Regions from separate parts of the Arthrobacter sp. TMN-49 genome, predicted to be linked through region 1. Evidence: riboswitches for the same ligand, from Rfam matches in the RefSeq annotation. Region 1 holds a riboswitch; the other holds the start of a gene.
What was found. Region 1 has a riboswitch for S-adenosylmethionine ahead of ACX80E_RS09245 (aminotransferase class V-fold PLP-dependent enzyme). Riboswitches for the same ligand answer to the same signal wherever they lie in the genome.

Region 1 (11,647 bases):
CGAAGGCCGCGCTTCACTGGTCGACGGATTCGGCACCTTTTACAACGACGAACTGTGGATTGAAGCCGTCTACATTCCGGAGTACCTCAACGGGAGCTGGACCAACCACACGGCCCGACGCCGGCGGAAACTGCTGCTGCACCGCGAGGAACTGGACAAGATTGCCTCCAAGACCCGTGAATCCGGCTACACCATTGTGCCGTTGCAACTGTACTTCCTCGATGGCCGCGCCAAGGTTGAAATCGCCATTGCCCGCGGTAAAAGAGAGTACGACAAACGGCACGCGCTCCGGGAAAAGCAGGACAACCGCGAGGCCCTGCGCGTGATGCGCGAAAAGAACCGCGGCTAGCACCTGGCGGTCTACGCACCGTAGCCGGGATCATTGTCGGGCCCTGGCCTAAGCTGAGAGCAGCAGCATCTGATACCGGAAGGCAGATTGTGGTGGCCCGTAGCAGAAGACGTTGGTGGATACTCGGCACCAGCCTTGTGGTGGTGGCGTTGGTGATCACCCTTGTGGTGGTGTATTCCAGCAAACAACGCGACGAGCCGCTGACCGGCCCGACGGCAACGGGGGTCAGCCCCTCCGCCACAGCCGGTTCCTCGGCCGGCGCGACCACGCCGCCAAGCCCCGCCGGCACAGGCAGCCAGGCTCCGACGTCGGGCGCTTCTGCCGGCGGACTGGCAGGCAGAACGCTCGCTGCCATGACCCTTGAACAAAAAGTGGGTCAGGTGTTGATGGTGTCTTCGCCGGTCACAGGTGCCGACGCCGACTCACGCCATGCCGTGGACACCTTGTACGTGGGCAATCTTTTCATGAAGGGCCGCAGCACGGCCGGACAGGCCGGGATAGCTGCGCAGGTGGCTGACATTGCGGGCAGCATTTCTGGTTCCCGCACGGCCGGTGTCAGGCCCTTCGTGGCCACCGACCAGGAGGGAGGCCTGGTGCAGATCATGCAGGGCGCTGGCTTTGACGTGATGCCCCAGGCCATTGAACAAGGGCAACTGCCGGTGGCCAGACTCCGGTCAGACGCCACCACCTGGGGGCAACAATTGGCCGCCGTGGGAGTGAACGTCAACCTGGCCCCAGTGCTGGACACGGTGCCCAGCGCAGCATTTGCCCCGCAGAACGCCCCGATTGGCGCGTTTGGGCGCCAGTTCGGCTACACCCCGGCCGCAGTATCCAGCCATGGCGTGGCGTTTGCACAGGGCATGGCGGCAGCCGGTGTTGAGGCAACTATCAAGCATTTTCCGGGGATGGGTCGGGTCACCCTGAACACCGATGTTTCCGCAGGGGTGAGAGATGACGTCACCGTGCGCAACGATCCCTATATTGCCCCCTTCCGCGACGCGGTGAACGCCGGTGTGCCGTGGCTGATGGTATCCAACGCCTACTATCCCAAGATTGACAGCACTAATCCGGCGCCATTCTCACGCCTTATTGTCACGGACATGGTGCGCGGCGACCTCGGGTTCAAGGGGATTATTGTCAGCGACGACATTTGCGACGCCGTACAGGTCTCCAGCGTGCCCGTGGCTGAGCGTGGCGTCGACTTCATCGCGGCCGGGGGCACCATGGCGTTGTGCACCAACCAGTCCCTGCTCCCGCAGATGTACGCGGGGATGCTCACCGCCGCGCAGGCCGATCCCGCCTTCGCGGCCAAAGTGGATGCGGCTGCACTGCTGGTGCTGGCGGAGAAAGCGGACAGAGGACTCATCAACTAGCGCCGGTGGGAATAAAACCGGTCGACTATGCGCTAGCATGGATAGTCCACGGAGACTTTCGCAAGGAAGCATCCGTGGTTTGAAAAAACAATAGGGGATGATCGGTTTCGACGGTGTTAGTCGAGACAGGTGAAGCGGGTCGAGGATACAGGGTTAACTCGTAAACGATCTCTGTAAAACATAAGTGCTGACTCAAATCGCACTGACTTCGCTCTTGCTGCCTAAGCAGTAAGACAGTCCGTCAGCCCGGGAATGCTCTCGTCCCGGATCCTGGCGTCATCTAGAGGGCCACTGCTCTAAGTGCTTGTTGTAGGCGCTTAGGGGACTCTTATACAACTGGGCCTGGCAGCTACTTGTTTGCGAGATAGCTGGGGCCGAGAAAAACCGCTGCAAACTGCACCCGGAGAAGCCCTGACAAAGCAACATCGGACGGGAGTTCAATTCTCCCCATCTCCACATCCCTATTGGGACCTGTTCCCCGCCACTGCGGCGGGGGACAGGTCCTTTTTTGTGTGCCCGCGGAGCGGGCGCACCACGCCGGACGGCGAGCCCGAGTTAAACAACTAAGTGGTGGCTCGGTATCTCAACCGAACCACCACTCACCCCCAAGGATTTTGTGAATTAGGCATCGAGATGCTTTGTTCACACATCCATTAGTATGCCAGAAACTAATGGAATAGTGCACATTCTGTGATTGTTGTGGACGCCCAAGGAATGGCTAGGGCCGGGCCCGGTTCTGTGCCGGGAGATTAGCCAGAGACCGCCATACCAACACCATGCCAACAGCAACGGACAATACGGCCGTAAAAGAAACAATCTTCTTCAACGGTGTCTCGTGCCAGGCAGCCAACTGCAGGGGCGCGGAGATGCAAACTAAAAGGAACCCCGAACTCAGGAATGAGGCCGCCACCCGGTCCATCGGTGGCCTGTGTGAGAAGGCTGCTTTTGCTGTGGGCACAACCACGCAGGCTGAGGCATAGGCCAGGTAGGCAACACCAATCCACATATACGTATCAACGGAAGGCTGGTCAAAGAATCCGGCGAGTCCTGTGCTTGAACCCTGAAGATCGGAAAGTAAAAAGGTGATCCAGATCCCCAAGGAAGAAAGCACCAAAACAGCAATGCCCACCGGACCCCGAATGAGGGCGCGGGACAACGGGGAACTGTAGGCGGCAGCAACCCGGGAGGTCAGCAGGAAGAAGACACCAAACAGGCTCACTCGCAGGATGGCATTGGCCAGGTTGACCCCGCCGAGCAGGGTGTCAACGGGCATGTAGATGGCTGGAATACTCAGGGCCACGCTGACGGTAATCAGGGCAAAGGCCCACGACAACCCACGATTGCGCCCCTTGACCATGGTGGGAAGCCGCCAAAGCGTACAGCCGAGGCAAGCAACTAGCGCTGTCCATTGCAGAATTGAAATCATCCCAAGTACTCCCAAACATTGCGGGCCGCAGCCGTGTCGTCCTCGGAGCGCCGCAAAACTCGGCTCAATGCTTCCAGCCGGTCCGCTGTCAAGGAAACCAGGACGCTGTTGGCGGTGCCCCTTAGCGCTGACGCGCAGGAGCCAGCGACCCAACCAGCTTCGGCGGGGGTTAGGAAACCAGTAGCAACCAGCCCGTTGGTTAAGCCAACCCCGGCGATCCTGGCGCTTTCGATGGCCAATTCGGCGCTTAATCTGTTGGCGCTGATCTGCGCTGACAAGTTTTGGGGTGCGATGGCAGCGTTCCTGGCCACCGTCTGCCTTAAGTCGGAAGGGTCAATGGCGTCCAGCCAGGCCCGTACCGAGGATCTGTGGGGGATCGTTGGCAGCGCCACAGGTGCCGGGTCGCTACCAGTTTCGGCCGCTAAATTGCGGTTGAGAATCTCCTGCAACAGGCCGGCGTCGGAAATCTGGCTGAGCAGTTCCGCCGTGGTGGGCACCTTGGCCCCGGCGGCAAGGTCTTCAAACTTGGGAAAGTTGGACAAGGAGGTAACGACCGGCAGGTTCAGAGAGCGGCTGACAGCTGCAATGGTTGCCAGCGAAACGCGCCCACGCACCAGTTGTTGTGCAAGCGTGGAGCGCTTAATGCCTGCCGCACGGCACACAGCCGCCTGACTGGTGGAGCCGGCAACGTCGCCGAGCCAGCATTGGAAGTGCTTTGCCGCAACTGTCATTGTCCCGTACCCCCGAGTCCCTGATGTAAGAAAGTTTTCACCTGAGGGCCAAGTTTAGGGATCCTGCGTGTCGACGATGCCACGGAACCGGCTGCCAACGCCGTCATATTCGCTCCGCCGCATGCCAGCAGCGGGGGCGGGGAGTTCGGAATTGCTGTGAAAGTCGCAAATGACATAGGTGAAATCGGGCCACCACTTCTTAGGCCGCGCCACCTCAAGGAAATCGCAAAGATAGCAGCGTAAATCAACCCAAACAGGGCGTTTGCCTGTTGCATTTGCCCGCGACTGTGCAAGCCATGCCGGAGGATTAGCGTCCATCGAGGCTACTTCGGCCGCGCTCATGCGGGAAGGAATGCCGTTTCGTGCAGCCATTTCCGGCGGAATGTTCAGTGCCTGGGCCACTTGGCGGCGATTCAGCGAAGAATGTGAGGAATAGTTGTTTGCCATGTTCCTTTAAGGATAAGGCGAAGCTGGCCTGCTGGCGATTCAATGCCCGGCCCGGCTGCGTTGCCCGGTCTTTGCGGGACTGTTCACGGCTGGCCGGCACCGCCCTCAAACCGCCATCCAGGGGGTGAGAATGTTCACAGAATACCCGCATAAGGCGTCAAAAGGGGTCTTGTTTTGGCTAGAAGAGAGCAAAACCGTCACCCATACTCTATGCTGTGGGAAAACAGCGGGTAAATAAGGGCGCAAATCCAGCTTTCAGGGGCTAGGATGGGGCGCTGAAACACCCCGCCGAAACCACGAGCACTTCAGGAGTTTGAAAACCGCATGGCAACGGATTACGACGCACCCCGCAACAAGGACGAAGACCACGAGACAGAGTCGCTTCAGGCGCTCCAGGTTCAGCGTGGCGGTGCCCAGACGGCTCACATTGACGTCGAAGATTCAGACACGGCCGAGGGTATGGATCTACCCGGAGCCGACCTCTCCAATGAGGAATTGGTTGTTCAGGTCATTCCGGCACAGGACGACGAGTTCACTTGTTCATCGTGTTTCCTGGTCCGCCACCGCAGTCAGGTTGCGCGCGAAAAGAACGGCCTGCTCTTCTGCAAGGACTGCGAAGGCTAACTGGCCCTTGCACAACTCAGCGCCTAACCGCGCTGTGCGCAACAAGGCAGGGAGCCGATCATGGTGGCACGTGTGCAGGAACTGTTGGACACCTTCGCCGCGCCCGGGGCATGTGCGGCGACGTTATTGTGCGATCGGCACCCCGCCAGCGCCACGGCCTTTACCGTCATAGCCGCTGACCTGAGTTTTGTTGATATTAGTTACGGCGAGCTGCGGGAGAAATCCACGCGGTTCGCCGCTTCTTTAAGCTCTTTGGGTGTGCGCCGCGGCGATCACGTGGCCACGCTTATGGCCAAATCGGCCGAACTGGTCATAGCGCTGCTGGGCCTTTGGCGTCTGGGCGCCGTGGACGTTCCCTTGTTCACCGCCTTCGCCCACGACGCCATTGATTTCCGCCTACAAGCCAGCGGCGCCCGCATAGTGATTTGCGACGCCGATCAGCGCAACAAACTGGTGCCCCCGGGTGAGGTTCCCACCGACGCCTCCCGCCTAGTCATCGTGGCTCGCGGGGAAGCCTATGGCTACGATGTCTCACTGGCCGAAATGGTGGCCGGCAAGGGTGCCTTCGCCGAGCTGGAGAACGCGCAGCCGGACGACGGCGGATCGGTTGCCGTTGGCGGCGGTGGCCACCTGGCGCAGCTGTTCACCTCGGGCACCACTGGATCACCCAAGGGCGTGCCCATCCCGCTGCGGGCTGTGGCATCCTTTGCGGGATACCAGGAGTTTGGCCTGGATGTCCAAGCCGATGACGTCTTTTGGAATGTGGCAGACCCCGGGTGGGCGTACGGGCTGTACTTTGCCTTGCTGGCGCCGCTGGCCACGGGAACCCGTTCACTGCTGCTGTCCGCCGGCTTCAACCCGGCACTCACCTGGGCTGTCATGGAGAAGTTTGGTGTCACCAACTTTGCCGCCGCGCCCACCGTGTACAGGTCCCTGCGCGCCGGCTCCACCCCTGAACAACGCCACGTGCTACGACGGGCGTCCAGCGCCGGGGAACCCTTAACCCCCGACGTCATCTCCTGGGGTCGTGACGTTTTTGGTCTTGACGTCCGTGACCACTACGGCCAAACCGAGCTTGGCATGGTGGCGGGCAACGCCTGGGCCGATGCGCTCCTGGCACCCCTGCGGCCAGGCTCCATGGGTGTGTCCCTGCCGGGCTGGACGGTGAATGTGCTGGCGGAACTCGATGACGAACTCGCCGCCGACGGCGAACCCGGACGGGTGGCCATCAACGTGGCAGCGAGTCCGTTCATGTGGTTCGGCGGCTACGTTGCTGCCGCCGAGAAAACAGCGCAGCGCTATACTGCCGACGGCGCGTGGTACCTGACAGGGGACTCCGGACGTCGGGACTCCGACGGGTTCATCTACTTCTCCTCGCGCGATGATGACGTGATCATCATGGCCGGCTACCGTATTGGCCCCTTCGACGTGGAATCGGTGCTGCTGAACCACCCGGACGTTTCCGAGGCTGCGGTGATTGGCACCCCCGATGAGATCCGCGGGGAAGTGTTGGAGGCTTTCGTGGTGCTCCGCGACCCGTCGGCCGCCGGCGAGGCCATGGTGACTGAACTGCAGCAGCTGGTGAAAACCCGTTTTGCCGCCCACGCCTATCCGCGGCGCATCCACTTCGTCTCCGAGCTGCCCAAAACACCCAGCGGCAAGGTTCAACGCTATGTGCTGCGCAAAGCCCGGGCAGCCATGCAGGATCTTCCCTAGGGGCTCCGGGGGAGCGCCCTAGATCTCCGTCGCTGAGGAGTGTGGATTCATCAGCGAACCGCCGGTGAGATCCTGCACGGAACAGCCGGGATGCGATCCCGTCGATGTCAGCCACAGCGACGCCGCAACCTCGTACGCCAAAGCCAAGGGGACGGCGTCGTGCGGGGCATTGAGCTTTCTCACCTCAATGCCCGCACCAAAGGGCAGGCGCGACAACACCAACAGGCCCGTATCCAGGCCAATGCCGTGCTGCTCCAGATAGCGCAGCAGTTCGGGATCGTGATCGCTGATACGGCTGACACTGCCGCTATGGCCGGCGTCCAGCTCGTCGAGCCGGTGCGAGGGGGCCATGATGATCTTGCCGTCCGGGTCAGGGATGGGGTCACCATGTGGATCCCGGGTGGGGTGGCCCAATTTGGCGCTCATGCGCTCAATGAAGTGCTCGGACACTGCGTGCTCAAGCTGTTCGGCCTCGTCGTGCACCTCATCCCAGGTGTAGCCAAGCTCACGGACAAGGTAGGTTTCCAGGAGCCGATGCCGGCGCACCATTGACAACGCGAGCGACAAACCACTCTCGGTCAGGTGGATGGGGCTGTACGGCTGGTGATCCACCAAGCCCTGGTCCTTGAGCTTGCGCACCATCTCCGAAACGGAGGAGTTGGCCACGCCCAGCCGGGTGGCCAGGGCTGTGGACGTGATGGGCTTGTCCTGCCACTCCGTGTAGGCATAGATGACCTTGACATAGTCCTCGATGCTGGAGGAGGTGGCGGTTTGTTTCACAGAAACTAGCCTACCGCTAGGCGCGCCCGGCGCACGTCAGCGGCTACAAAACTCCGCCCATGAACTCGGGCCGGGTTCACGGGTCTAGCCGAGCTTGTGCGTGCGCCACGTCTGGGCCACATAGGGCAGCTGGAGTTCCTCCTCAGCGAAGTGGCCCAGATGCTCAAGGAGGTACCACCGGAGATTCGTCATGACCCTGGCGCGGATGGGATCGGCCGCCTTGAGGTAGTAGCTGCGGGACTTGGCGAGCTCCATGATGGCCTCGGGCGTCACCTGTTGCATCCACCGGGTGTTGTGAACCTGGGGTGCGGCGAATTCTTTTCCGACGGTGGGGCGGAAATCAGGCTTGTGCACGTCTCCGGCGTGCATGATGCGGGCCAGGCGGTGAACCCACGGGACACCGACGTCGAGCTGGTTCCAGATCAATCCCAGGGTGCCGCCCGGGCGCAGCGTCCGAGCAATCTCGGTGCTGGCGGCGAGGGGGTCGCACCAGTGCCAGGCTTGTGCCACAACTGCCAGATCCATCGAGGAGGTGGCCAGCTCAAGGTGCTCGGCCGTGCCGACAATGGTGGTTGTGTGGGGCAGGTCCGCCAGCAACTGGGCCAGCATGTCCGCCGAGGGGTCCACGGCGGTCAGCGACCAGCCGTGCTGGGCCAATAGTTGTGTGTACTTCCCTGTTCCCGCGCCCACATCAAGGACGTCTTGGATAGGACGCGGGGAAGCGGCAATCAACCAGTCAAGGGAATCATCGGGGTAGCTGGGGCGGACCTTGTGGTAGTGGCTCCCGCCTTCTAAGAAGGCCGCGCCCATATGCCTGCGCCGTTCGGCGTCAAAGACCGGTCCGCCTACCCCTGCCATGGTGCCCCCGAAAAGTTGTGCCGTTTTGCCCGTTCAACAATACCCGTGGTGGAGTCAACCTGCCCACCCAAACGCTATCGCAGCAATGGCTGGTTTTTGCCGGACGCTGTCTCACCGGGTGCGATAGGGATCCGAAAGAACTGACCATTGCTGCGAGAGGGTGTGTTTTTTCTAGGTGTTGCAGGGGGCTGCGCCGGCGGTGCCGGGCGTGTTCGGCGCCCACTCCGGGTACACGCGGTTGTCATTGGCTGGAATCCAGCGCCCTGCATCAACCACATAGTCCCAGCCGAGCCCGTCGCGCAGCAGGGTGCTCACGCCCTCGAGCAGGCGCGCGGCGTCCTCAAGCCGGGAGCCCACACCGAAGCTGGCGCGCAAGGATCCCGATGGTAAGCCCAAACGGTTCAGCAGCGGGTGGGCGCAGAACTTGCCGTCACGCACGCCCACGCCGTGTTCGGCTGACAAATATGCGGCGACCAGCCCGGCGTCGTACCCGGTGACGGAAAAGTTCACCACACCGATGCTCCCGCACTCGGGGTAGTCGGTGGAGTCGGTGAACAGCGCATGGACGTTGACGCCGTCCACCGCGGCGAAGCCAGCCACCAGGTACTCCCGCAATTGCTGTTCGTGGCTGTGCCAGTCCTTGGCGTCAAGCGCTGCCAAGGCGGTGGCAGCCTTCGCCAAGGTGGCGGCACCCAGGACGTTGGGGGAGCCGGCCTCGTGACGGGCGGGGCCCTCGCTCCATCTTGTCGATTCCAAACGGACTTCCTTCACGGCCCCGCCACCGGCCAGGTGCGGTTTGCCCGCATCCAGCCAATCCGAGCGACCCACCAAAACGCCCGCACCAAAGGGGGCGTACAGCTTGTGGCCGGAGAAGGCCAGATAGTCGATCCCGCTGGCGTTTAGGTCGATGCGGCGGTGCGGGGCCAGCTGGGCCGCATCGACAACAATGCGTGCGCCGTAGCTGTGGGCCAGTGCGGCAAGTTCGTTCACGGGCAGCACCTCACCTGTCACGTTCGATGCACCCGTGACAGCCAGGAGCAGCACGTTGCCGGCCCGCAGCTGTGTCTCAACGCGAGCAAGGGTTGCTGTGATGGACTCGGCGGCCACCACCGATCGGTGCGGCAGCGCCTGCCACGGGAGCAAGTTGGCGTGGTGCTCAATGTCCAGGTACAAAACTTCGCCGTGGGCGTTGGAACGGCCCTCGGTGAAACCCTTTTGGGTCAGCAGGCTCTGCACGCAACCAGCCAAAACGTTCAGCGAATCGGTGGTGTTGCGCGTGAAGATGACTGTGTCGTCGGGGCGCGCGCCCACAAAGTCGGCCACAATTGTGCGGGCATTTTCATACACGGAGGTGCTCACCTGGGAGGCAAATCCCGCGCCCCGGTGCACGCTGGCGTAGTACGGCAACACCTCGTTCAGGTGTTCGGCCACGTCCTCAAGGGCCGGGGCCGATGCAGCGTAGTCAAGGTTGGCGTAACGTATCTGACCACCGTGGATCAAGGGGGCGGATAAATCCTGGCCCACCACCGGCAACAAGGGGGAGTTGACCAGGGAGGTTTTTTCCAAAAGGGCGTTGCTCATCGATAATTCCTTCGACGGAAGGACCCTTGGAGGGAGCCAAGAAGTCCGCGCTTGCCATGACCGTTCCGGCCTGGCCAGGTCGTCACCCGGGGCACCCCGCCGCGAAAGGAGGGTTGCCGGCCAGCAAACCGGGGTTTAGCGCTGGCACTCGTGACCTATGCCAAAAACAGTAGCCCAAGAATGTCCTTCTCGCATTTGTTACGTCACAAAATCCCTCTGCCGCGGAACCGGGGCCGAACCGGCGCCGGGTGGACAAAAAAGAACGACGGCGGAAGCCGCCGTCGTTCTTAACACACTTGAGCTATTTGGTTCTAGCCCAGCAAATCATCCCAATTGGGGTTCAGGCGCTGCAAAACTTCCGTGTGCAAGATGGAATTGGTGGCCAGGGCGTTGCCGCCGAAGGGGCCGTCCGCGCCTTCCAGGGAGGTGAAGCGGCCACCAGCCTCGGTCACGATTGGCACCAGGGCGGCCATGTCGTACAGGTTCAATTCGGGCTCGCAGGCGATGTCCACGCTGCCCTCGGCAACCATGCAGTAGGACCAGAAGTCTCCGTACGCGCGGGTGCGCCAGACGTCGTCGGTGAGCGAAATGAACTCGTCACGATTACCCCGCTCAGCCCAGCCGCTCAGCGAAGAATAGGACAGTGAGGCGTCCTTGAGCTCTGCAACATTGGAGACGCGGATGCGAGTGGCTGCGGCCAATGACCTGCCCATGTAAGCACCTGTGCCCTCGGCGGCCCACCACCGTTTGCCCAGGGCGGGGGCGCTCACCAAGCCAACAACGGGGCGGCCCTCATCGACCAGGGCGATCAGCGTGGCCCAGACAGGCACCCCGCGCACAAAGTTCTTGGTGCCGTCAATGGGATCGATGATCCAGCGACGCGTTCCATGACCGGTGCTGCCGAACTCTTCGCCCAGCACCGCATCGCGCGGGCGAACCCGGGAAAGCTGGCTGCGGATTGATTCCTCGGCCGCCTTGTCCGCATCCGTCACCGGTGTCAGATCGGGCTTGGTCTCAACTTCCAGATCAAGGGCCTTGAAGCGGGCCATGGTCAGCGAATCCACGCTGTCCGCCAAAACATGGGCCAGGCGGAGATCGTCGTTGTACGTCTGGGGTTCAATCGTCATGTACAACACGCTATCGGTAGTTGGGTCAATACTGCGGGATGACGCACAGCGGGGGAGGTCGGGCAGCCGGATCCGGCATTTTTCCGGCGACTATCCGACGCGTCGGCCGCGGGCGGCCTTTGGCGTCTCCTCTACGTCGCCTACAAAAAATGTCGGATCCGCCTGCGAGGTGCAACGGTTGGGCCCACGGTGGCTTCGCCGCAGTTACTCGATGATGCCCAGTTCCTTCTCCGCTGCGCGGCCCTCTGTCCTGTCGCTGGTGCCCAGCAGGCGGCGCAGTGAGGCCAGACGGGCCGGTCCGGCGTCGCCGGCGAGCCCTGCAGCCACATAGGGGTCCAGGCCGCAGTTCACCGCGACACTGTCATGCTTGCAACCGCGTTCGCAGTCGTCGGTGCCGGGCTGCAGGTCCGGGAAGGCCTGCAAAATCCTATTGGGGTTCACATGGGCCAGTCCGAAGGAGCGGATGCCCGGGGTGTCAATGATCCAGGAGCCGGGTTTGCCGTCTTCGATCCGCAGGGCGAGCGCCGATGAGGAGGTGTGGCGCCCGCGGCCCGTGACGGCATTGACGCCGCCGGTGGCCCGCTGGGAACCCGTCAGGGCGTTGACCATGGTGGACTTTCCCACGCCGGAGTGGC
Region 2 (11,647 bases), on a different contig from region 1:
AAGTTCACCCTGCCGGTGGCCCTGCTGGCCGGGGCACTGGCTGGCCTGGCCATGGGCATCAACGACTCCCTGGTCTGGAATTTCGCCTGGGCCATGGAGTGGAAGCTCGTCTACGTGGTCCTGGCCATGATCTCCGGCGCCATCATTGCCGGATTGGTATCCTGGCTGGCCGTGCGCGGGCTGGCACGCACGGGGGCCCTTGCCAATCTGCCCTCGCGTGGCGCCGCAAGCGAACGAGCGGTGTAAACATGGCTGCCGCGCAGAACCGGGGGACTACTCCGGCGCGAATCAGCGCCCGGGGGTGGGGCTGGCGGCATTCGGGCCGGCACAACCGGGCCGTGCATGATCTCGAGCTGGAGATTGCCCCCGGCGAGCGGGTTTTGCTGCTGGGCCCTTCGGGGGCCGGCAAGTCAACACTGCTGCACGCCCTGGCCGGGGTGCTGGGGGACGACGAGGACGCCAATGAGGTCGGTGAGCTGCTCATTGATGGGCGCCCGGCGGCTGCATCACGCGGCCGGGCGGGGCTCATGCAGCAGGACCCCGACGCCCAGGTGGTGCTCTCACGCATTGGTGACGACGTTGCTTTTGGGGCCGAGAACATGGCTGTCCCGCGCGATGAGATCTGGCGCCGGGTGACAGCTTCGCTGGAGTCCGTGGGGTTGAAACTGCCGCTGGATCATCCCAGTTCGGCGCTGTCGGGCGGGCAAAAACAGCGTTTGGGGTTGGCCGGCATGCTGGCCATGCGCCCCGGCTTGTTGTTGTTGGATGAGCCCACAGCCAATCTGGATCCGGCCGGTGTGGTGGAGGTGCGTGACGCTGTGCGCCGCAGCCTGGATGAAACGGGGGCCACCTTGGTGGTGGTGGAGCACCGGGTGTCTGTGTGGCTGGAGGTGGTGGACAGGATTGTGGTCCTGGCTCCGGCCGCGCTGGGCGAGCCCGGCGGAGTGTTATTTGATGGCCCGCCGGCTGCCGTGTTGGCGCAGAGCCGGGACCTGCTGACGGCTGCCGGTATTTGGGTGCCTGGCTATGTGCCAGCTGTCCGGCCCAGGGCGGCGTTGACGACGTCCGACGCCGGGGCGGAACTGTTGCTTCAGGCGGACGCCCTTGCCGTCTCCCGCATCAAGGGGCGGCGCCGGCACCCGGTGCAAGCTGTTGCTGTGGTGCCCTCCGTGCGGGTCAGGGCGGGGCAGGCGCTGAGCGTGACGGGCCCCAACGGGGCGGGAAAATCGACGCTGGCGCTAACCCTGGCCGGCCTGTTGGCGCCGGCGGGCGGGGAGTTGCTGGCCACGGCAGCGTTGGCTCGCGGAGCCGGAGCCACGCCACTGAAATGGCGCGGGCGCCAGCTGATCAGCCGGATCGGCACGGTCTTTCAGGAACCCGAGCACCAATTTGTGGCGGGCAGTGTCCGTGCGGAACTGTTGTTTGCGCCGAAACTGTTGGGGCGCGGTGGTGACGCGGTGGATGAGTTGATGGGACGATTGCGGCTGGATCATTTGGCCGAAGCCAACCCATTCACGCTCTCCGGCGGTGAAAAGCGGCGGCTGTCGGTGGCCACAGTGTTGGCGGCCAGTCCACAAGTCCTGGTCCTGGACGAACCAACCTTTGGTCAAGACGCCAACACCTGGGCCGAGCTGGCCTCCCTGCTGACTGAACTGCTGGACGCCGGCACGGCCGTGGTATCAGTGACACACGATGCAGCGTTCAGCGCCGTGCTCGGTGGCGAACAGTTGGTGCTGGGCGCCCCCGTTCCCCACACCCTCCCTCAGCTCGCAAGCTCGCAGCCGGGACCTCGGGTGCGTGGCCCCATCGCCGCCCCGCTGCCGGCGGCGAAAGTGGTGCAGCAATGAGCGTCGACATCATCGCCACACCCCGTTCCACGGCGTGGTTGGCGCGGGCCAATCCGCTGGCGAAACTGGGCGCGGGCATGGCGATCACACTTGTTCTGCTGGTCAGTGTTGACTGGGTCTCGGCCACGGTGGCACTGATGCTTGAATGCGCACTCCTGCCCTTGGCCGGGCTGAGCGACCGCATGCTGTTGCTGCGCGGCTGGCCCGTCCTGCTGGCAGCAATTGTGGGTGGTTACGGGACGGCGCTGCTGGCACCCAAGACCGGCGAACTGTTGCTCGCTGTGGGCCCGGTGACCTTCACCAGCGGGTCGCTGGAAGCCGGTGTGGCCATTGCCCTGCGTGGCCTGGCCATCGCCCTGCCCGGAATCATCGTGCTGGCCTCCACCGATCCCACCGACTTGGCTGACGCCCTGGCCCAGAAGCTGCGGCTGCCGCATCGCTTTGTGCTGGGCGCCCTCGCAGCCATGCGGCTGGTGGGGCTGTTGGTGGCCGAATGGCAAACCCTTGGCATGGCGCGCCGTGCCCGGGGTGTGGGCGGTGAGCCCGGGCTGTTCCGTGGGGTCAAGGCACAGTTGGGGCAGGCCATGGCGTTGTTGGTGCAGGCCGTGCGCCGCGCCTCACGGTTGGCTGTCACCATGGAGGCCAAGGGATTCGGGGCCGGGCCGCGCAGTTGGGCCCGCGAATCCACTTTTGCTGCCCACGATCTGTGGGTCGCGGCCGGCGGCGTGCTGATAGCAGCCATCGCTGTGGCGGCCGCCGTCGTGCTGGGAACGTGGAATCCCGTGTTTGGCTAGCATTTCCGCACGGAGACAGGGAAATAGCCGGACACAAACAGTGACAGCAACATCGGGGCTGGGATACTGGTGGCATGACGATCGCACGCAGCACCAAGCTCACCATTGTCGGCGCCGGAAGCGTCGGCACCTCCCTCGCCTACGCTGCGCTCATTCGAGGGTCCGCGCGTGAGATTGTCTTGTATGACATCGCCACAGCCAAGGTGGAGGCGGAAGTCCTTGACCTGGCCCACGGGACACCGTTTGTCGGCGCCCCGCGCATCACAGGCGGAAGCGATATTGCGCTGGTGGCCGATTCCGATGTCATCGTCATCACGGCCGGGGCCAAGCAGGAGCCGGGCCAGACCCGGCTTGAGCTGGCAGGGGTCAACGTCCGAATCCTGGAGAAGATGCTGCCGCAGCTGGTGGCCTTGTCGCCAAATGCTGTCTTTATCCTGGTGACGAACCCCTGCGACGTGCTCACGGCAGTGGCGGAGCGCATCACCGAGCTGCCGCACGGACGCATCTTCAGCTCGGGAACTGTGCTTGACTCCGCCCGGCTGCGCTGGCTGGTGGCGGAGGCCGCCGCCGTCGCGCCGCAAAGCGTGCATGCGCTGATCGTCGGCGAGCACGGCGACACGGAATTCCCCTTGTGGTCCACAGCGACCATCGGACAGACCCCGCTGCCGGAATGGACCGACTCCTCCGGAACCCTGCTGTTTCCGCGTGAACGGCTTGAAACGCTCACCCACGACGTGGTCCATGCCGCCTACAAGGTCATTGCCGGTAAGGGCGCAACGAACTACGCGATCGGGCTCTCCGGTGCCCGCATCGTCGAGGCCGTGTTGGCTGACGAGCGGAGCATCCTGCCGGTCTCAAGCGTGCTGCACGGTTACCGCGGCATAGACGGGGTGGCCCTCAGCGTGCCCTCGATTGTTGGGGCGGGCGGTGTGCAGCGCGTCCTGGACACGCACATGGACGCCCGCGAGGCAGAACGGCTCCAGCACTCCGCCGAGACTCTCGCCGCCTCCATCGCACAGTTTAGCTAGGATGAGCCTCGCCACGGATCGAGGTGGTGCCGCCTCAACCGTGTGAGGCAAGCCTCTCGCCGGGCGTTGCGGCGTGGGTTGGCACGCCCTGCCGGGGCCGGGGTACCGTAGAGTGTGACCCGGGCCCTGAGGCGGCACAACGCCCACGCCTATCGCATGTAACGGTTAAAGTTGCCCGTTTTTGAGCGCAAATCGCCCGGTGGGTCACAAATGTCGAGAAGAATATGCATCCTGTGATATAAAAGTTGTTATGACTCAAATGGCTGCAGAAACTGTTGGCGTACTGGTTCGCGATGCGCGCACCGAAAAAGGCTGGACCCAGGGTGAATTGGCATCCCAATTGGGGACCAGTCAAAGCGCCGTAGCCAGGATGGAACAAGGCAAACAAAATCTGAGCTTAAGGATGATCCAGCGGATGGAATCACTGTTGGAAGCCAACCTGGTGAGCGTCGGAGCTACCACCAAGAACGCCGTCACACACTTGCGGGTGCACGGAGAGCGCGAACTTTCCGGCAGTGTGCAGGTCAACTCCAGCAAGAACGCCGGTGTTGCCCTGCTCTGCGCCAGCCTGCTGAACCGCGGCACCACCACGTTGCGCCGACTGGCCCGCATCGAAGAGGTCAACCGCATTGTTGAGCTACTGACCTCCATTGGTGTCCAGTGCACCTGGCTCGAAGACAACGACCTTCAAATTCGCAGGCCCTGTGTGCTGGATCTTGCCTCCATGGACATCGCAGCAGCCAAGCGGACCCGCAGCGTCATCATGTTGCTGGGCCCGCTCCTTGACGAGCAGGAAAGCTACCGGATCCCCTACGCCGGTGGCTGCGACCTGGGCACCCGCACCGTGGAACCGCACATGCAGGCGCTGCGCGAATTTGGCCTGACGGTCAACGCCCACGACGGTTTCTATCAGGTCCACGCCCCTGCGAGCGATGCCGAGGACCGCACCTTTGTGCTGACGGAACGTGGTGACACCGTCACCGAAAACGCCATCATGGCCGCCGCACACCGCGAAGGCACCACAATTATTCGCAACGCCAGCCCCAACTACATGGTGCAAGACCTTTGCTTCTACCTGCAGGGCCTGGGTGTCACGGTGGAAGGTGTTGGCTCAACAACACTGACCATCAGGGGCAAGTCCCGCATTGACATGGACATCGAGTACGCGCCGTCCGAGGACCCCATCGAGGCCATGAGCCTGATTACGGCCGGCATCGTCACCAAGTCTGAAGTCACCGTGACACGCGTGCCCATTGAGTTCATGGAAATTGAGCTCAAGGTGTTGGAGCAAATGGGCTTTAAGTACCGCAAGTCCGCCGAGTACGTGGCCCGCAACGGGAAAACCCGCCTCGTGGACATCACCACGCTGCCGTCCGAGCTGAAGGCGGCGCCGGACAAGATCCACCCCATGCCTTTCCCGGGCTTGAACATTGATAACTTGCCGTTCTTCGCGGTCATCGCCTCCTGCGCCGAAGGCACAACGCTCATCCACGACTGGGTGTACGAGGGCCGGGCCATTTACCTGACGGAACTGAACCGCCTCGGCGCCGGTGTTCGCTTGCTGGATCCGCACCGGATCGACATCACCGGCCCCACGGCGTGGCGAGCAGCTGAAATTGGTTGCCCCCCGGCGCTGCGCCCGGCCGCCTGCATCCTGCTGGCCATGCTGGCAGCCAAGGGCACCTCAGAACTGCGCAACATTTACGTGATCGAGCGCGGCTACGAGGACCTGGCCGAACGCCTGAACACCATTGGCGCGGAGATCGAGTACTTCCAGGACTAGAAATTCGGGGGCTGGCGCGGCGACAGTTTTCTTAACGTACGACGGCGGCATCCGAGGCCGGCAAGTGGATGGCGGTTTTCCCGCCGACGCGCAGGCGCTGATGGTTCTCCCCGTCAGCGAGCCGCCGGCCACCGTCATGTCCGGACCCGACGAGGCTAGCTTCTCCGCGTGGGCGCGCAAGCTCGCTAAATAGCGGACAACGCCTGCGCCAGGTCAGCCTTCAAATCCGCCACGTCCTCCAAGCCCACCGACAAGCGCAGGAAGCCGTCGGTGAGGCCAATCGCTGCACGCGCCTCCGGGCCCATGGCGCGGTGGGTTGTTGTGGCCGGGTGGGTGATCAAGGACTTTGCGTCGCCCAAATTGTTGGAGATGTCAATGATTTGCAAGGCATTGAGCAGGGCAAACGCCGCATCCTTGGTGGTGCCGACGGCAGGTTGTGCCAATTCGAACGTCAGCACCGTGCCACCGGCCTTCATCTGCTTCTTGGCCAGCTCGTATTGCGGGTGTGAGGGCAGGTGCGGGTACAGCACGCGGCTGACCTGCGGCTGGGACTGCAGGAACTCGCCCAACGCCAGGGCGCTGGTGCATGAATGGCTCACCCGCAGGTTCATGGTTTCCAGGCCCTTGGTCAGCACCCAGGCGTTGAAGGACGACAACGCAGGACCCGTGTGGCGCATCAAGTTCTTCACGGGACCGTCGATGAACTCCTTGCTGCCCAGGATGGCGCCACCAAGCACACGCCCCTGACCGTCAATGTGTTTGGTACCTGAATACACGATGATGTCCGCACCAAAGTCGCCGCAGCGCTGCAGCAGCGGAGTGGCAAACACGTTGTCCGCAACCACCTGTGCCCCCGCAGCATGCGCCAGATCGCACACAGCCTGCACGTCAATGATTTCCTGCATGGGGTTCGACGGCGATTCAAAGAACACGGCAGTGGTGGGCACCGACAGGGCCTCGCGCCACTGCGCCAGATCCGGCCCATCCACGAACACCGTTTCCACACCCCACCGCGGCAACAACTCGTTCAGAATGACAAAGCAGGAGCCAAAGAGCGACCGTGAGGCAACCACCCTGTCCCCGGCCGCCAGCAACGCACCCAAGGCGGTGAAGACGGCTGACATGCCCGAAGCCGTGGCAAAGCAGGCCTCCTTGTCCTCGAGCAGGCGCAGGCGTTCCTGGAAGGTCGCCACGGACGGGTTGCCGTAGCGGGAGTACACAAACCTGTCCACCTCGCCGGTAAAAGCCTGCTCGGCGGCCTCTGCCGATTCGTACACAAACCCTGAGGTCAGGAACAAGGCTTCGGAGGTTTCGGAAAAATTGCTGCGGTCAAGCCCGCCGCGCACGGCTTGGGTGTCCTGCGCCCACGTGGCGGCGTGCTCGTTAAAGTTGCTCAAGTGTTTACCTTTTATTTCGCTGGTGTTGCGTCGGTGGCGTGACGTACTGCGGCGGCACGGCCTGTGTGCTACTGGCGCCAGGGCAGGCTGCGGTTCTTCCAACCGTTGATGACCCGTTCGCCGTGGCCGTCGGGTTCTCCTTCAAAGCCTTCCAGAACGTTGTAGGCGGTATACCCGGCCGCAGTGGCGGCGTTCGCTGCGGCAATGGAACGTGCGCCGGAGCGGCACAACACCACCAGCGGCTTCTCCGTCGGTACAGTCGCCAGCAGCTGCGCCAGGAAGTCGGGGTTGTTGTGTCCACTGGCCAGGTTCCACTGGATAAGGACTGGTTCAGTGTCCAGGGCAGAGGTGTCCGGGACGCCAATATGCGCCCATTCTCCCTCGGTGCGCACATCAACCAGCACGGCTCCGGCGGCCAGGTATTCCCAGGCTGTGGCCGGGGCCAGGTCTCCTGCGTAGCTCATGCGATCCCGTCGCCGTCGAACTCCAGCTCGGCATCAAGTTCATCCACGGCCGTGGCTACTGCGGCATCACTGACGGCAATGGCCTGCGGGAGGATCATGGCCTGGGCGCAAATAACGACGCCACCATTGGCCGTCACCGCCGGTCCGCCGTGCAGCACATAGCCTTCGGCGAGGGCCTCGGAAATGCGCTCACAAAAGGACCTGTTGTCGGGACCGGTGATGAGCCGGTAGGCCAGGGGGGATTCGTCCGCGGACATGTGTTCTCCTTATTGCAAGAAAGCTGAAATCTGCAAGCGGGAGCTGGAGGCGGTGCTTAACAGCGACGGCTGCCAGGACACGCAAAAACGTTCACGCTTACAAACCTGTTGCTTTTGTTAGCTGGGTTTGCCAAGTATTCACCTGAGGCACCCCGCCGGAAAGGGGGTTGCCGGCCAGCAGGTCAGGGCCTAACGCTGGCGCTCATTACTCTCTTGAAAAAGTAACACATCAGCCACCGGGCGGGACCGAAAACAGGCCAGTGTGGCCGAACATGACGGCGGTGTTGCACTCCTCTTGCCGTGGCAGGTGGCAGGATGTACGCATGACAGTGACCCGTATCTTTGCCACCACCCGATTCCTGTTCGGGGCAGTAACCCTGGTCGCCGTGGGAACTCAACTGGGTGTCCACATCAGCAACGGCTTCTCGGCACTGAACTTTTTCAGCTACTTCACCAATCTGGGCAACATCTTCGCCGCGGTGGTGCTGCTGGTGGAGTCGGTGCTGACATGGCGTGGCAAGGAGCTGGGGCCGTTGTGGCACGTTCTGCGCTGCGTTTCGGTGGTCGCCATGGCCTTGGTGGGCATCGTCTTCAGCGCACTATTGCGGGAGGTGGATCTTGGCTCGTTGTTGCCATGGGTCAACACCTGGCTGCACTATGTGATGCCAGTTGTTGTGGTGGCAGACTGGCTCATTCAGTCCCCGCGCAAACCGATCCCACTGCGCAGCCTCTGGATTGCCGTCTTGTTTCCGCTGGCGTATTTGGCGTATTCGCTGCTCCGCGGTGCTATCACCGGCTGGTACGCCTACCCGTTCCTGAACCCCAGCAACGGCGGATACGGTGCAGTGGCCATCACCTGCGTGCTGATAGCCGTCGCGTTCGTAACAGCAAGTGTTGTGTTAATTTTGCTGGCCAACAAGTTCCGCCCCTTGGTGCCGGTCCACGCAGCGGCGGACAGTGTGGCCGTCTAACTGAACAACCCGCTACAGCGTTGTTGCTAAGAGTGCGCTGAGTTCGGCACTGAGCTGGGTGCGGTTTTCTGCCGTACCAATCTCCGCACCGTCAATGGTGTTCACGGGGGCCAGCAGACGCAAGCTGGAGATCAGCCAGACAGCGTCGGCGTCCAACAGATCCGCCGGGGTGACGGGGCCGTAGCCCAGTTCCCAGCCAGCCTCCTTGGCCGCAGCAAAGAGCGCGCCCTGGGTGGTTCCGGGCAAAATTCCTGTGTCCAGATGCGGGGTGATGAGCCGTTTCACGGGAACTCCCGAGTCATCGGAGAGGTGTGCCAGCAAGACCGAGGAGGTGGCTCCCTCCAACACCAACTGGTCACCGCTGATGAAGATCACATCATCGGCGCCCTGTGCGCGGGCGTGGCGCAGGGCGGCCATGTTCACCGCGTAGGAAAGTGTTTTGGCACCCATCAGCAGCCACGGCGCCCGGACGGCGATGTCGCTGTCGTAACCGCGCTCCAACAAGATGACTGACAGGCCTGCTGCCCGCTGCTCGGCCAGCGCCGGTGAGACAGCCGAAACTTGCACCCAGGCCGTCGGGGTGTTGGCGCCCTCGGGGCCGCGGGTGGCAATCAGCTTCACCACAGCCTGGGGTGAGGCGTCGGCGTGAGCCGTGAGCGCCGTCGTAATGGCTGCCAGCCAGGCCGCCGCGGCGGGAATCGCCAGATCCATGGCGCGCGCCGAACCGGCCAGCCGGTCAAGGTGGGCCTGGACTTTGCGCGGGACACCGTTGATGGCGAGCAGGGACTCAAAAATCCCGTCCCCCCGCGTCACGCCTTGATCCGTAGCCAAAATGGTGGGGGATGAGGCGTCGGCCAATCGGCCAGCGGGGTGAACGGGATCCAGAAACACCAAAACTGTCATGCTCTAGAGCTTAGCTGCCCGCCAGGATCGCCTTGCCAAAGGTGAACGCCCTGACCAGGCCAACAATGCCAAGGATGATCAGCATGATGGCGCTGATGAGCAGCAGCCACTGCGCCGTCCAGACGGGAACAACCAGCACCACAAGGCCCGCAACAAGGCTGATCACACCAAAGATGATGGCCCACAGCCGGGTGGAGCCCTTGCCGGCTTCGGCGATGGCCACAATGCCTTCGATGATCCACCCGATGCCCATGAAGATGACAGTGAAGATCAGCAGCGCTTCGCCGCTTGCCGCGGAGTTGCGCAGGATAATAACGCCGGCCACCAGGACCAGGAGGCCCAGGACCACATCCAGGACGCGCAACCCTGTGGAGAGGCCGTGGCTGAAAATACCCAACGCCACCTTCACACCACCGGCGATGAGGAAGTTGATGCCAAGGAAGATGGCCACCACGGCCAGGGTTTTAGTGGGCCAGAACAACAGGACGATACCCAAAGCCAGGGCCACGGCGCCACTGATGGCGAAAGCCACGCTCAAACCCTTGACGGCCTGTCGGGTGAGTTTGAGCGGATCGAGGGCAAAAATGTCGACTGTCACGTCGGGTTGGCCGGTGTTGCTCATGGTTGAGCCTCTATCTGCAAAGGAGAATGGAAAATCACGCTCAGCATAACCGCAGCACGTTACGCCGCGAGCTAAGAACAACCGTGCCGCAAACTACCGTTAGGCTATTGTCACTCGCGTTAGGGAGTAGCTGGCGATATTAGGGGGCCTGCATGATCTGGACGGCGTTCAATCTGCCAACAGCCAGCGCCTGGTTTTCCCTGCTCATTTTGGTGGTGGATCTGGCCATCCGCGTTGTGGTGCTCGGTGTTATTCCCGGCAACCGGCGCCCCACGACAGCCATGGCGTGGCTGCTGTGCATCTTCTTCCTGCCCTATGTTGGTTTGATCCTGTTCCTCATGTTCGGTAACTTTCGGCTCTCACGACGCCGGCGGGAGACCCAGGACGCCGTGAACCTGCGCATTGTCGAAGGTACGGCGGAGATTGCTGCCCAGGTCCCGGACTATCACGGCCCAGCGTGGGTGAAATCCGCCATGGAGCTGAACCGAAACTTAGGCTACTTCCCGGCGTTGGGCGCCAACTCCGTTCAACTGATTGAGGGCTATCAGGAGTCGTTGGATGCCATGGCCGATGAAGTCAGCCGCGCCACGGACTACGTCAACGCGGAGTTTTACATCATGAGCTCCGATGACTGCACCGACAGGCTCTTTCGGGAGCTTGAGGCGGCAGCCGATCGTGGTGTGCGCGTCCGCGTGCTCTTTGACCACATTGGTTCCGTGCGGGTGCCTGGCTACCGGGGGATGATCAAACGGCTAAAGGCCAGCCAGATTCAGTGGCGGCGCATGCTGCCGCTCCTGCCGGTCAAGGGCCAGTGGCGCAGGCCGGATCTGCGCAACCACCGCAAAATCCTCGTGGTGGATGGGCGCGTGGGTTTCACCGGCTCCCAAAACATTATTGAGCCGTCCTACCGCAAGAAGAAAAACCACAAGGTGGGGCGCCAATGGGTGGAGCTCATGTCCCGGCTGGAGGGCCCCATAGTTGGTACCTTGAACGTCATGTTTGCTACGGACTGGTCGTCCGAGACCGAAGAGAATCTCGAGGCGGAACTGGCCAGCTACCACTGGGATTCCTTTGCCGGCGGTTCACTGTGCCAGGTGGTGCCCAGCGGTCCGGGGTTTGTCACCGAGAACAACTTGCGTCTGTTTAACACCCTGCTGTACTCGGCGGAGGAGTGCATCACCATCTCCAGCCCGTACTTTGTGCCCGACGATTCGCTGCTTTACGCCATCACCACAGCCGCCCAGCGCGGGGTGGTGGTTGAACTGTTCGTCTCAGAACAGGGCGACCAATTCCTGGTCCACCACGCGCAACGTTCCTACTACGAGGCGCTGCTCAGGGCCGGGGTGCGGATTTACCTCTACCCCAAACCGCTGGTGCTGCACGCCAAGCACTTCACCGTGGACTCCGACGTTGCCGTGATTGGCTCGTCCAACATGGACATGCGCAGCTTCTCGCTGAACCTGGAAGTCACCGTCATGATGATTGACCGTGACGTGGTCCAACAAATGCACGCAGTGGAGGACCACTACAGGGCCATCTCGCGTGAGTTGAAATTGGCGGAATGGGTCAACCGGCCCATAC

Region 2: another riboswitch for S-adenosylmethionine. It lies ahead of ACX80E_RS04405 (DUF1737 domain-containing protein); the one in region 1 lies ahead of ACX80E_RS09245 (aminotransferase class V-fold PLP-dependent enzyme).

Annotation. Positions count from the first base shown of each region.
Region 1 is NZ_JBTNDH010000016.1:32,872-44,518, reverse strand. Features, by position in the region: gene smpB (SsrA-binding protein SmpB) at 1-349, shown strand, start outside; gene ACX80E_RS09290 (glycoside hydrolase family 3 N-terminal domain-containing protein) at 442-1,722, shown strand; RNA gene ssrA (transfer-messenger RNA) at 1,816-2,181, shown strand; gene ACX80E_RS09280 (hypothetical protein) at 2,441-3,148, opposite strand; gene ACX80E_RS09275 (hypothetical protein) at 3,145-3,879, opposite strand; gene ACX80E_RS09270 (hypothetical protein) at 3,934-4,326, opposite strand; gene ACX80E_RS09265 (DUF4193 domain-containing protein) at 4,651-4,950, shown strand; gene ACX80E_RS09260 (AMP-binding protein) at 5,011-6,666, shown strand; gene ACX80E_RS09255 (metal-dependent transcriptional regulator) at 6,685-7,446, opposite strand; gene ACX80E_RS09250 (class I SAM-dependent methyltransferase) at 7,531-8,304, opposite strand; gene ACX80E_RS09245 (aminotransferase class V-fold PLP-dependent enzyme) at 8,476-9,885, opposite strand; SAM riboswitch class IV at 9,928-10,041, opposite strand; gene hisN (histidinol-phosphatase) at 10,197-11,012, opposite strand; gene rsgA (ribosome small subunit-dependent GTPase A) at 11,217-11,647, opposite strand, start outside.
Region 2 is NZ_JBTNDH010000006.1:64,954-76,600, reverse strand. Features, by position in the region: gene ACX80E_RS04440 (ECF transporter S component) at 1-246, shown strand, start outside; gene ACX80E_RS04435 (ABC transporter ATP-binding protein) at 249-1,847, shown strand; gene ACX80E_RS04430 (energy-coupling factor transporter transmembrane component T family protein) at 1,844-2,641, shown strand; gene ACX80E_RS04425 (L-lactate dehydrogenase) at 2,716-3,669, shown strand; gene ACX80E_RS04420 (UDP-N-acetylglucosamine 1-carboxyvinyltransferase) at 3,920-5,452, shown strand; gene ACX80E_RS04415 (O-succinylhomoserine sulfhydrylase) at 5,638-6,849, opposite strand; gene ACX80E_RS04410 (rhodanese-like domain-containing protein) at 6,918-7,313, opposite strand; gene ACX80E_RS04405 (DUF1737 domain-containing protein) at 7,310-7,570, opposite strand; SAM riboswitch class IV at 7,659-7,780, opposite strand; gene ACX80E_RS04400 (Pr6Pr family membrane protein) at 7,894-8,541, shown strand; gene ACX80E_RS04395 (aminodeoxychorismate lyase) at 8,554-9,444, opposite strand; gene ACX80E_RS04390 (DUF308 domain-containing protein) at 9,455-10,066, opposite strand; gene cls (cardiolipin synthase) at 10,219-11,647, shown strand, end outside.